DNA from 2 places in the Indioceanicola profundi genome. Region 2 is predicted to be linked to the other one. Evidence: predicted binding sites of a transcription regulator. Region 2 holds the regulator's gene; the other holds the start of a gene.
The links. The regulator HrcA, encoded in region 2, represses chaperone genes, less so after heat shock. The targets are predictions, from matches to a motif close to GTTAGCACTCNCCNNNGGNGAGTGCTAAC.

Region 1 (5,871 bases), 590 kb from region 2:
TGGGCCCTGCTGGTGTTCCTGTTCTTCCCGCTGCTGACCGCCGGCCTGTGGCTGCTGGCCTATATGCGCTGGCCGCGCCAGCAGCAGGGCGGGAACTAGCCGTCCTGCCCGAACCGCCAGGGCCGGTGTTCATCCGGCATGCGGTTCTTCCTTCTGTTCCTGCTGCTGCTCGCCGGCTGCGGCGCACTCGCCCTCCATCAGGGCTGGGCGCCGCCGCGCTGGAATCCCTGGGCCGTGCCCGACCCGGCGGAACCGCCCGGCCTGTTCACCGGAATGCAGCTCCAGCGGCTTGACCGCGATCCCGCCCGCTGCCTGGCCTGGGTGGAGGCGGCCGGCATGCGGATCACCCCCGTGCCCGACCGGGAGACCGGCCCCGGCTGCGGATTCCAGGGGGCGGCGCGGATGGAGCGGAGCGAACGGGTGCGCTACAGCGCGCCCTTCACCGCCACCTGCCCCGTGCTGGCAGCACTGGCGATGTGGGAGCGCTGGACGCTGCAGCCCGCGGCGCGTGAGCTGCTGGGGGCGGAGGCGGAGACCATCCAGCATTATGGCACCTATGCCTGTCGCAATACCCGCACCGACCGCGGCCAGGGCCGGAATCGCAGCCAGCACGCCACCGCGAACGCCATCGACATCGCCGCCGTCACGCTGGCGGACGGGCGCACGGTGCGTGTGGCGCGGGACTGGACCCGCACCGGCCCGGATGGGGAGTCGACGGCGGAGGCGCGCTTCCTGCACCGGCTGCGGGATGGGGCGTGCGACAGCTTCCGCGCAGTCCTGTCGCCGGACTACAACCGCGCCCATGCCGACCATCTGCATCTGGATCTCGGCCGCTGGGGCGTCTGCCGCTGACGCCCTGACGCCGCCCGGACCGGTCAGAAGGTGCGGCCGATGCCCAGGGTCAGGCGGTCGCCCACGCCGGACAGGTCGGCATCGGACCAGAGCAGCTGCACTCTGCCGACATCCGGAATGGCATAGGAGATCGAAGCGCCCCAATCCACGAACTGCGGCACGGCCGTGTCGCCGAACTGGTGGCCGACCCAGCTGTCCAGCGCCAGCCCGTCGAGCTGCGGAACGTCGTAGCGCAGCCCGCCGCGCAGATAGAACTCGTCGCCCCGCCCGCCGAAATAGTCCGGCGACCAGTTGGCCCGCAGCCGCGGCGTGAACGCGCCCAATGTGCGTCTGATCGTGGCGCCGAATTCCAGGTAATCGTACTCGAACTCCTCCGGCACGCCTGGATAGATGTAATAGTAGGCATTGGTGTCCAGGCTGAAGCCCTGCACCTCGCCCGCCCAACCGGCATAGAAGCCGAACTCGCTGTTCGACTCGTCGTCCCCGAAATCCACATTGCCGCCATAAAGGCCGGCATAGGCGCCGCTGTCATGGGCAAGGTCCAGCGAGCCCAGGATGAAGGGCTTCCCGCCGGTGAAGCTCTGCCCCCGGCTGATATAGTCGGTGGCCAGCAGCACCGTCCCGGAGACGCTGAACTCCTCCGGCAGCGCCTGCGCCGCGGCGGCCGGCGGCAGGACGGCAAAAGCCGCGAAAGCGGCAAGGGACAGGGCGATGCGGGCGGAAGCGGGATGTGGGTGCATAAGAAATGGAACCGTTGTCAGCAGGATGATCCCGGCAGATGACGCCGGGTCCGACCAACATCTCTGCCAGCGATTGATCTCGCATAGATTTCGATCAGTACAGATTGTTGCGCGACGGGATCGGGCCGGAACTGTTCCCCCAACCGCCCCATTCCGCTACAGTCACCGCCATGAAAACCGATCGATACACATTCCTCATCTCGAGCGGGATCATCATCCTGTTCGTTCTGGTTGCCGTTCTGTTCACAGAACCGCTCGCCGATTTCATGACCTCTCTCCAGGCCGGGATCGTCGGGAGTTTCGGCTGGTTCTACATTCTTGTCGTCGGGCTGTTCCTGCTGTTCATCATCGGCGTATTCGTCAGCCCCTATGGCGCCGTCAAGCTGGGTCGCGAGGATGACGAGCCGGAATTCAGCTACGCCAGTTGGTTCGCCATGCTGTTCAGCGCCGGCATGGGCATCGGCCTGCTGTTCTACGGCGTGGCGGAGCCGGTGCTGCACTACACCTCCCCGCCCTTCGGGGAGGGCGGCACGCTGGACGCCGCCCGGCAGGCCATGACCCTGACCTACCTGCACTGGGGCCTGCATGCCTGGGCCGTCTATATCGTCGTGGGCCTGAGCCTGGCCTATTTCGCCTATCGCCACGGGCTGCCGCTCACCATCCGCTCCACCCTCTATCCGCTGCTGGGGGAGCGTATCCACGGGCCGATCGGCCGGGCGGTGGACATCTTCGCCATCTTCGGCACGCTGTTCGGCGTCGCCACCTCGCTGGGCGTCGGCGTCATGCAGGTCAATGCCGGGCTGGACTATCTGGGCCTGATGGATGTCGGCCTGGGCAACCAGCTCTGGCTGATCGCCGGCATCACCCTGATCGCCACCGCGTCGGTGGCCAGCGGGCTGGGACGCGGCATCCGACGACTGTCGGAGCTGAACATGGTGGCGGGGCTGCTGCTGCTGGTCTTCGTCTTCGCCGTCGGCCCCACCGTCTGGATCCTGTTCGAGCTGGTGGATTCCATCGGCCGCTACATCCAGACCCTGCCCTATGCCAGCTTCCGCACCATGCCCTTCGCCGGCATCGAATGGCAGGCGAGCTGGACCATGTTCTACTGGGGCTGGTGGATCAGTTGGGCGCCCTTCGTCGGCATGTTCATCGCCAGGGTCAGCAAGGGCCGCACCATCCGGGAGTTCATCGGCGGCGTGCTGTTCGCCCCGGTGCTGCTGAGCTTCGTCTGGTTCAGCGTGTTCGGCGGCACCGCCCTGCACATGGAGGTGTTCGGGGCCGGCGGCATGGCCGCGGCGGTGGAGGAGAGCGTGCCCACGGCCCTGTTCGCCATGCTGGACCGGCTGCCGCTGCCGGTCGTCAGCTCCGCCATCGGCACGCTGATGGTGGGCACCTTCTTCGTCACCTCCGCCGACAGCGGCGCGCTGGTGATGGACATCATCAGCTCCAATGGCGATCCGGAGCCGCCCATGGCCAGCCGTCTGTTCTGGGCGGTGCTGACCGGCACGATCGCCGCGGTGCTGCTGGTGGTGGGCGGGCTGGGCGCGTTGCAGACCGCCGCCATCGCCACCGCCCTGCCCTTCAGCCTGGTCATGATCCTGATGTGCGTCAGCCTGGTGAACGCCCTGTCGGCGGAGCGGCGGCACCTGAGCCAGGGCCGGGCGGCCTATGGCATGGCGGGCGCCGCGGTCATGGGCGGCGACGAGGTGCTGGCCCATCTGCCGGAAGAGGACTGGCGCCAGCGCCTGCAGGCCGTGACTGGCCGGGCGGATGAGCGGACGGGGGCGGCGGCCCCCGGCCTGAAGGAGGCGCGGCGGCAGGCCGCCGACTTCATCACCGGGGCCGCACTCCCCGCCTTCAAGCAGATTGCGCGGGAGCTGGAGCGGCAGCGGCGCACCACGGAGATCGCGGTGGAGCGCTACAGCGCCGGCATCACCGTGCTGCGCGACGGGAACGAGGAGTTCAGCTACACGGTCCGCAGCCGCGCCTACCATCCCTGGACCTTCGCCTTCCCCGAGCTGGAGACGGAGGATGAGCCATGGATCGCGCAGGCGGAGGTGATCCTGCGCGGCGGCCTGCACAAGAACCTGCCCCTGGAGGGGGCGGACAAGGACACGGTGCTGCGCGACTTCGTGGCCGAATATGCGAAGTGGATGGGCTGGTAAGGCTACGGGGCCGGCCGCGCCGAGCGGCCGGCCGGCCTTCCGGCATCAGTGCAGCACCAGCTCCGCCCCCACCATCCGCACCTCCGCCGGGGTGATCAGCCCCTGGCTGGCCACCCGCACGCTGTGCAGCTTGCCGTCCAGCTCACGACTCCAGAAATCCAGGAACCGCTTGAGCTGTGGAAATTTCGGGGCCAGGTCCAGCTCCTGCCAGATGAAGCTCTGCAACAGGCCCGGATGGTCCGGCATGTGATACAGGATCTCCGCCGTGGTCAGGCGGTAGTTGTTGAGCTGGAGCAAGAGCTTCGCCATTCGCGTCTCCCCGGATGTGGACCCAGCGGCTGTCTCCCCCGGCCGGGCGGAGGATTGCCTCCCCTCGCCCGCCAGCTTTGATGTTGCCCTGACATGACGGTTCTGTGAAGACGGAAACGTAATGATTTCAGTAGGTTGGCAGCCGGCGGGCTGGAGTGCTGCCAAACGGGGTGCCCTCCCCCTCCGCATGCGTGCAACCGGGGACGGCCACCCCTCTTGACTCGGGGACGGGCCTCCATTACCTCGTCTGGCACTCACCGCGGGTGAGTGCTAACAACAGGCTCATCCCGAGCTCTTTGCCTTTTAGAGGGAGAGAATTCATGCGTTTCCGTCCGCTGCACGACCGCGTGGTGGTCAAGCGCGTCGAGTCCGAGCAGAAGACCGCCGGCGGCATCATCATCCCGGACACCGCCAAGGAAAAGCCCCAGGAGGGCGAGGTGGTAGCCGTTGGTCCCGGCGCCCGTGACGAGAGCGGCAAGCTGGTGGCGCTCGACGTGAAGGCTGGCGACCGTGTGCTCTTCGGCAAGTGGTCCGGCACCGAGGTGAAGATCGACGGCGTCGAGTACCTGATCATGAAGGAGAGCGACATCATGGGCGTGATGAACGCCGCCTGATGCGACCGCGCCTTACCGCCTGATCAACCGCTCAATTCATAGGGACGACAAAAATGGCTGCCAAGGAAGTCAAGTTCGGCACCGACGCGCGCGCCAAGATGCTGCGCGGCGTGGACATTCTCGCCGACGCCGTGAAGGTCACGCTGGGCCCGAAGGGCCGCAACGTCGTGATCGAGAAGAGCTTCGGCGCTCCCCGCATCACCAAGGACGGCGTCACCGTCGCCAAGGAGATCGAGCTTTCCGACAAGTTCGAGAACATGGGCGCGCAGATGGTGAAGGAGGTCGCCTCCAAGACGGCCGACCTCGCCGGTGACGGCACCACCACCGCGACCGTGCTGGCCCAGGCCATCGTCCGCGAGGGCGCCAAGGCCATCGCCGCCGGCATGAACCCGATGGACGTGAAGCGCGGCGTCGACATCGCCGTGTCCAAGGTTGTCGAGGAGATCAAGGCCCGCAGCCGCAAGATCGAGACCAACGCCGAGATCGCCCAGGTCGGCACCATCTCCGCCAATGGCGAGCGCGAGATCGGCGAGATGATCGCCCGCGCCATGGAGAAGGTCGGCAACGAGGGCGTCATCACGGTCGAGGAGGCCAAGAGCCTCGAGACCGAGCTGGACGTGGTCGAGGGCATGCAGTTCGACCGCGGCTATCTCTCCCCCTACTTCGTGACCAACGCCGACAAGATGGTCGCGGAGCTGGAGAGCCCCTACATCCTGCTGTTCGAGAAGAAGCTGAGCGGCCTGCAGGCCATGCTGCCGGTTCTCGAGGCGGTGGTTCAGTCCTCCCGTCCGCTGGTCATCGTGGCCGAGGATGTCGAGGGCGAGGCGCTGGCCACGCTGGTGGTCAACAAGCTGCGCGGCGGCCTGAAGATCGCCGCCGTGAAGGCCCCGGGCTTCGGCGACCGCCGCAAGGCGATGCTGGAGGACATGGCCATCCTGACCGGCGGCCAAGTCATCTCCGAAGATCTGGGCATCAAGCTGGAGAGCGTCACGCTCGACATGCTGGGCCAGGCCAAGAAGGTCGTCATCACCAAGGAGACCACCACCATCGTGGACGGTGCCGGCTCCAAGGACGACATCGAGGCCCGCATCACCCAGATCAAGGCGCAGATCGAGGAGACCACCTCCGACTACGACCGTGAGAAGCTCCAGGAGCGTCTCGCGAAGCTGGCCGGCGGCGTCGCCGTGATCC
Region 2 (5,871 bases):
GATGAAACGGGCGGTGCGGCTGCTGACCGCGGCGATGGAGTACGAGGTGCCGCCGCAGGATCTACGGGTGCCGCTGAACCGCATGCCCACCGGCCCGGCCAGCGGCTTCCGTATCGGCCGGGTCCGCAGGGCCGGCCAGCCCTCCGTCAGCGGAAGCACTTCTCCACGAGCTGGCGGAAGGCGTCCGCCCGGTGGCTGATGGCGTGCTTCTCCTGCGCCGACAGCTCGGCATAGGTCACGCTGTGGCCATCGGGGATGAAGATGGGGTCGTAGCCGAAGCCCTTGTCGCCGCGCGGCGGGAAGGTGAGCTGGCCGTGGCTGTAGCCCTCCACCGTCTCCACATGCCCGTCCGGCCAGGCGATGGCGAGCGCGCAGACAAAGCTGGCCCGGTCGCCCTTGCGGTCCGCCGAATCCATCAGCTCCCGTCGCACCTTCTCAATGGCCAGCAGGAAGTCTTTCTCCGGTCCGGCCCAGCGGGCGGAATAGATGCCCGGCGCGCCGTCCAGCGCGTCGACCGCCAAGCCGCTGTCGTCGGCCAGGGCCGGCAGGCCGGACGCCTTGGCCGCGGCCAGTGCCTTCAGCCTGGCATTGCCGATGAAGCTGTTCTCCGTCTCCTCCGGCTCCGCCAGGTTCAGCTCCCCGGCGGAGGGGAACCTGGCCACATAGGCCCCCAGGAGATCGGCGATCTCCCGCACCTTGCCCTTGTTGTGGCTGGCGATCACAAGCGTGTCGCCCTGGAAGCGGCGGGGGGTGGACTCGGTCATGGGCGGGCTCTGTCGGGTTGGATGGCGGGCGGCTGGAAGCGCGGCAACAGATGCGGCGCGGACTTCACCCTAGTGCGGCACTGTTTCGGGCGGATTACCGCGGGCGGCTGATCACCGGGCCAGGGCCAGCTTCTGCAGCTCGGTCAGCTCGCCGATGCCCTTGCGGGCCAGGGCTAGCAGCTCCAGGAACTCGGATTCCTGGAACGGGTCCTTTTCCGCCGTGCCTTGGATTTCCACGATGCCGCCGCGGCCGGTCAGCACGAAGTTGGCGTCCGCCTGGGCCGTCGAATCCTCGGCATAGTCCAAATCCAGCACCGGCTTCCCGCCATGGATGCCGCAGGAGATGGCGGCGACCGAGTCGGTCAGCGGGATCGCTTTCAGGAAGCCGATGGTCAGCAGATGCTTGAAGGCGAGGCTGAGGGCCACATAGCTGCCGGTGATGGCGGCCGTGCGGGTGCCGCCGTCGGCCTGGATCACGTCGCAGTCGATCTTCACCGTGATCTCGCCCATGCCGCGCATGTCGGTGACGGCGCGCAAGCTGCGGCCGATCAGGCGCTGGATCTCCTGCGTGCGGCCGGACTGCTTGCCCTTGGCCGCCTCGCGGTCGGTACGGGTGTTGGTGGCGCGCGGCAGCATGCCGTATTCCGCCGTCACCCAGCCCTGCCCCTGCCCGCGCAGGAAGCCCGGCACCTTGTCCTCCACGCTGGCGGTGCAGAGCACATGGGTGTCCCCGAACTTCGCCAAGCAGGAGCCTTCCGCATATTTCGACACGTTGGTCTCCAGCACCACGGTTCGGAGCTGGTCGGGCTGGCGGCCGGACGGACGGGGCATGGGCTGAACACTCCGGTGTGGGTGGCTTGCAGGGGGCAGGAGATACCGCCGATGGGGCGGAGGAGTCCACCCCGGGCGTGAGCATTCGGGCGGGCAATTGATTCAACCCTCCCGCCCGACTAGATTCAATGGACGGCCTTTCTGTCGGGCCGCATTGATGTTCCGGTCTGGATGTTGTCCGCAGGCATGATCACAGAGCTGAACCAGAGGTCGCGCGACATCTTCCGCCACATCGTCGATGCCTATGTGGAAACGGGGGAACCGGTCGGGTCCCGCACCGTATCCCGGCGCATGGGCATCCAACTGTCGCCGGCGACCATCCGAAACGTGATGGCGGATCTGGAGGAGTTGGGGCTGCTGATGGCCCCGCACACCTCCGCCGGGCGGGTGCCCACCGATGCCGGGCTGCGCCTGTTCGTCAACGGCATCCTGGAGGTCGGCGACCTCACCGAGGGGGAGCGGGAAAGCATCCAGGCCAAGGTGAACGCCCAGGGCCGCTCCCTGCCGGAGGTGCTGGAATCGGCGATCAACCTGCTGTCCGGCCTGTCCTCCTGCGCCGGGCTGGTGATGGCGCCCAAGACCGACCGGCCGCTGAAGCATCTGGAATTCGTGAACCTGTCCCCCGGCCGCGCCCTGGTGGTGCTGGTGACGGAGGACGGGCTGGTGGAGAACCGGGTGGTGGAGGTGCCGCTGGGCCTTCCCTCCTCCGCCCTGACCATGGCCAGCAACTATCTGAACGCGCGGTTGGTGGGCCGCACCCTGGCGGAGGCGCGGGCCGCCATCACCAAGGAGATCGAGGAGCAGCGCAGCCAGTTGGACGCGCTGACCGCCAAGGTGGTGGAGACCGGGCTGGCCACCTGGGCCGGCGCCCAGGACAGCAGCGGCTATCTGATCGTGCGCGGTCAGGCACGGCTGCTGGAGGACGTCACCGCCCTGTCCGACCTGGAGCGCATCCGCAGCCTTTTCGAGGCGCTGGAGACGCGGGAGCAGATGGTGCGCTTGCTGGACGCCACCGGCAAGGCGGACGGGGTGCAGATCTTCATCGGGGCGGAGAACCAGCTTTTCCGCCATGCCGGCTGTTCCCTGATCGTCTCGCCCTATGCCAATTCCAAGGAGCAGATCGTGGGCACCATCGGCGTGATCGGGCCGACGCGCATCAATTATGCCCGCATCATCCCCATGGTCGATTACACCGCGAAGGTGATCGGCCGGCTGATCGGGTGAATGGCCGCAGGTGCCGCATCTCCCAAACCTCCCCGCGCATCCCCATCTCGACAGGCGGCGCGAAGCGGCCTATTCCTCGCGCCTGGAACGATCCGTTCGACATTCTTCATTTACGCGTAGACCCTGAGGCCAAGACGCATGAGCGATAAGCAGAACGCCGAAACCCGGCCCGAGACCGGGGCCGACGCCACGCCCGAAACCCATTCGCCCGACGCCGCCAGCCAAGCCGCGGAGGCCGCCGCTGCCGCCACCGCCGCCGACGGCGACACCCGTGTCGCCGAGCTGGAGGGAGAGGTCGCCAAGCTGAAGGACCAGCTTCTGCGCGCCCTGGCGGAGCAGGAGAATATCCGCCGCCGCACGGAGCGGGAGCGGGAGGACACCGCCAAATACGCCATCTCCAAATTCGCCAAGGACCTGCTGGGCGTGGCCGACAATCTGCGCCGCGCCGTCGAGTCGGTGCCGGAGGAGCAGCGTCAGTCCAACGATGCCGTGAACAGCCTGCTGACCGGCGTCGAAGCGACGGAGCGGCAGTTGACCGCCGCCTTCGAGCGCGCCGGCATCGCGAAGATGGACGCGCTGGACAAGCCGGCCGACCCCAATTTCCACCAGATCATGATGGAGATCGAGGGCACGGGGAAGCCGGCCGGCACCGTGGTGCAGGTTCTCCAGCCCGGCTACACCATCGCCGGCCGCCTGCTGCGCGAGGCGATCGTGGGCGTGTCCAAGGGCGGCGACCAGCCCAAGGTGGATACCAGCGCCTGAGCGGCCGCCCATCGTAGACAGGTCTGAGCGGCGGCACCCGGACGGGGCCGCCGCTTTTTCTTTGTCCATCCATTGATCCTGCAAATCTTCCGTATGCTTGCAGAATTTACGTCATGAATGGACATCCGGCGCGTTGATGGTAGATTCCGCAGCAAGAAGGGCCGGATCGCAGGCCCGAGCCGGGAGGAAACCATGCCGCGCCTCATCGCCCGTTCCCTGACCCGCCGCGGCATCGTCGCCGCGGCCCTGGCCCTTGCCGTACTGGGCATGCCGGGCCTTTCCGGCCCATCGGCTGCGGAGGAGCGCCCCTTCATCACCGTGGCCTCCACCACCTCCACCGAGGCATCGGGGCTGTTCAAGCATCTGCTGCCGCAATTCACGCAGGAGACGGGGATCGAGGTGCGCGTGGTTGCCCAGGGCACCGGCCAGGCGCTGGATACCGGCCGCCGCGGCGATGCCGACGTGGTCCTCGTCCACGACCCTAAGGCCGAGGAGACGTTCGTGGCGGAGGGCAATGGCGTCACCCGGCAGGAGGTGATGTACAATGACTTCATCATCGTCGGCCCGAAATCCGACCCGGCCGGGGTGGCCGGCAGCAAGGACGTGGCGGACGCGCTGAGAAGGATCGCCGCCAGCGGCGCGCCCTTTGCCAGCCGCGGCGACGACAGCGGCACCCACCGGGCCGAGCTGCGTTTCTGGAAGGACGCCGGGGTGGAGCCGAAGGGCGGCTGGTACCGGGAGACCGGGTCCGGCATGGGCGCCACGCTGAACCTTGCCGCCGGCATGGACGCCTATGCCCTGTCGGACCGGGGCACCTGGCTGAACTTCAAGAACCGGCAGGGGCTGGAGATCGCGGTGCAGGGCGATCCGAAGCTGTTCAACCAGTACGGCGTGATCCTGGTCAATCCGGAGAAGCATCCGCATGTGAAGAAGGAAGCCGGCCAGACCTTCATCGACTGGCTGGTGGGCAAGAGCGGCCAGCAGGCCATCGCCGCGTACCGGATCGGCGGGGAGCAGCTGTTCTTCCCCAACGCCGCCCCGAACTCCTGACCCCATCCGGAAGGCCGGCGGCGGCATGGATGATTTCGGGCAGGCGGTGCTGCTGGCGGCGGAGATGGTCCGGACAGGCGATCCGGAGCTGATGGAGATCGTGCTTCTGTCGCTCCGGGTCAGCCTGGGCGCCGTGCTCATCGCCTTTCTGATCGGCGCTCCGTTGGGAACGCTGGCCGCCATCACCCGCTTTCCCGGGCGGCGCGCGGCGGTGATCGCGCTGAACGCGCTGATGGGGCTGCCGCCGGTGGTGGTGGGGCTGGCGGTCTATCTGCTGTTGAGCCGGGCGGGACCGCTGGGGTCGCTGGGCCTGTTGTTCACGCCCACCGCCATGATCATCGCCCAGATCGTGCTGGCCCTGCCCATCGTCGCCGCCCTGACCCACCGGCAGGCGGAGGCGATGTGGGCGGAGGTCGGCGATGCCCTGCGGGTGGACGGGGCCGGGCTCGGCCGCAGCATGGCGGTGATCCTGTCCATGGGCCGGGCCGGGCTGGTCACGGTGTTCATGGCCGCCTTCGGCCGGCTGATCGCGGAGGTCGGGGCGATCCTGGTGGTGGGCGGCAACATCGCCGGCGTCACCCGCACCATGACCACCGCCATCGCCCTGGAAACCAGCCGCGGCGACCTGCCGCTCGCCCTGGCCCTCGGCCTGATCCTGATCGCCATCAGCCTGGCCGTGAGCACGGCCACTTCGGTGGCGGGGCGGAGGGAGAAATAGAACTATCTACTCTGCCTCCACTGTCATCCCGGCAAAAGCCGGGATGACGACAGGACGAAGCTTTAACCGGCCCCTGGCGGCATTCAAAACGCCGCGTACACCTTGTCCAGATCCGCGTCGTCGAAGCGGTAGACGGTGTTGCAGAACTCGCAGGTGACTTCGACCTTGCCGTCCTTGCGCAGATCGTCCAGTTCCGACCGGTCGATGGAGCGCAGCACGGTGGCCACGCGGTCGGCGGAGCAGCGGCAGCCGAAGCGCAGGGCCTGACGGGTGAAGACGTGCGGGTCCTCCTCGTGGAAGAGGCGGAAGATCACCTGGTTCACCGGCAGGTCGGCGTCCAGCAGCTCCGCATCCGTTAGCGTTTCCAGCAGCAGCATGGACCGGCGCCAGTCATCCTCGCTGTTGCTGGCCCGGTGCTCCGGCGCGGTGGCGGCGTCTTCCGGCGGCAGGGTCTGGAGCATGATGGCGCCGCCCACCCACTTGCCGTCCTTGTCCTTGCCGACCGCCGCCTTGACCCCGGTG

Region 1: a site for HrcA is predicted at 4,313-4,341, ahead of groES (co-chaperone GroES). Genes of this name have one in related genera too.

The regions. Positions count from the first base shown of each region.
Region 1 is NZ_CP030126.1:2,880,478-2,886,348, forward strand. It holds gene DOL89_RS13745 (hypothetical protein) at 1-99, shown strand, start outside; gene DOL89_RS13750 (extensin-like domain-containing protein) at 139-852, shown strand; gene DOL89_RS13755 (TorF family putative porin) at 876-1,592, opposite strand; gene DOL89_RS13760 (BCCT family transporter) at 1,763-3,757, shown strand; gene DOL89_RS13765 (usg protein) at 3,803-4,066, opposite strand; gene groES (co-chaperone GroES) at 4,387-4,680, shown strand; gene groL (chaperonin GroEL) at 4,734-5,871, shown strand, end outside.
Region 2 is NZ_CP030126.1:33,876-39,746, reverse strand. It holds gene DOL89_RS00195 (cytochrome P450) at 1-199, shown strand, start outside; gene rdgB (RdgB/HAM1 family non-canonical purine NTP pyrophosphatase) at 147-764, opposite strand; gene rph (ribonuclease PH) at 876-1,595, opposite strand; gene hrcA (heat-inducible transcriptional repressor HrcA) at 1,782-2,819, shown strand; gene grpE (nucleotide exchange factor GrpE) at 2,958-3,581, shown strand; gene DOL89_RS00170 (substrate-binding domain-containing protein) at 3,774-4,631, shown strand; gene DOL89_RS00165 (ABC transporter permease) at 4,657-5,349, shown strand; gene hslO (Hsp33 family molecular chaperone HslO) at 5,433-5,871, opposite strand, start outside.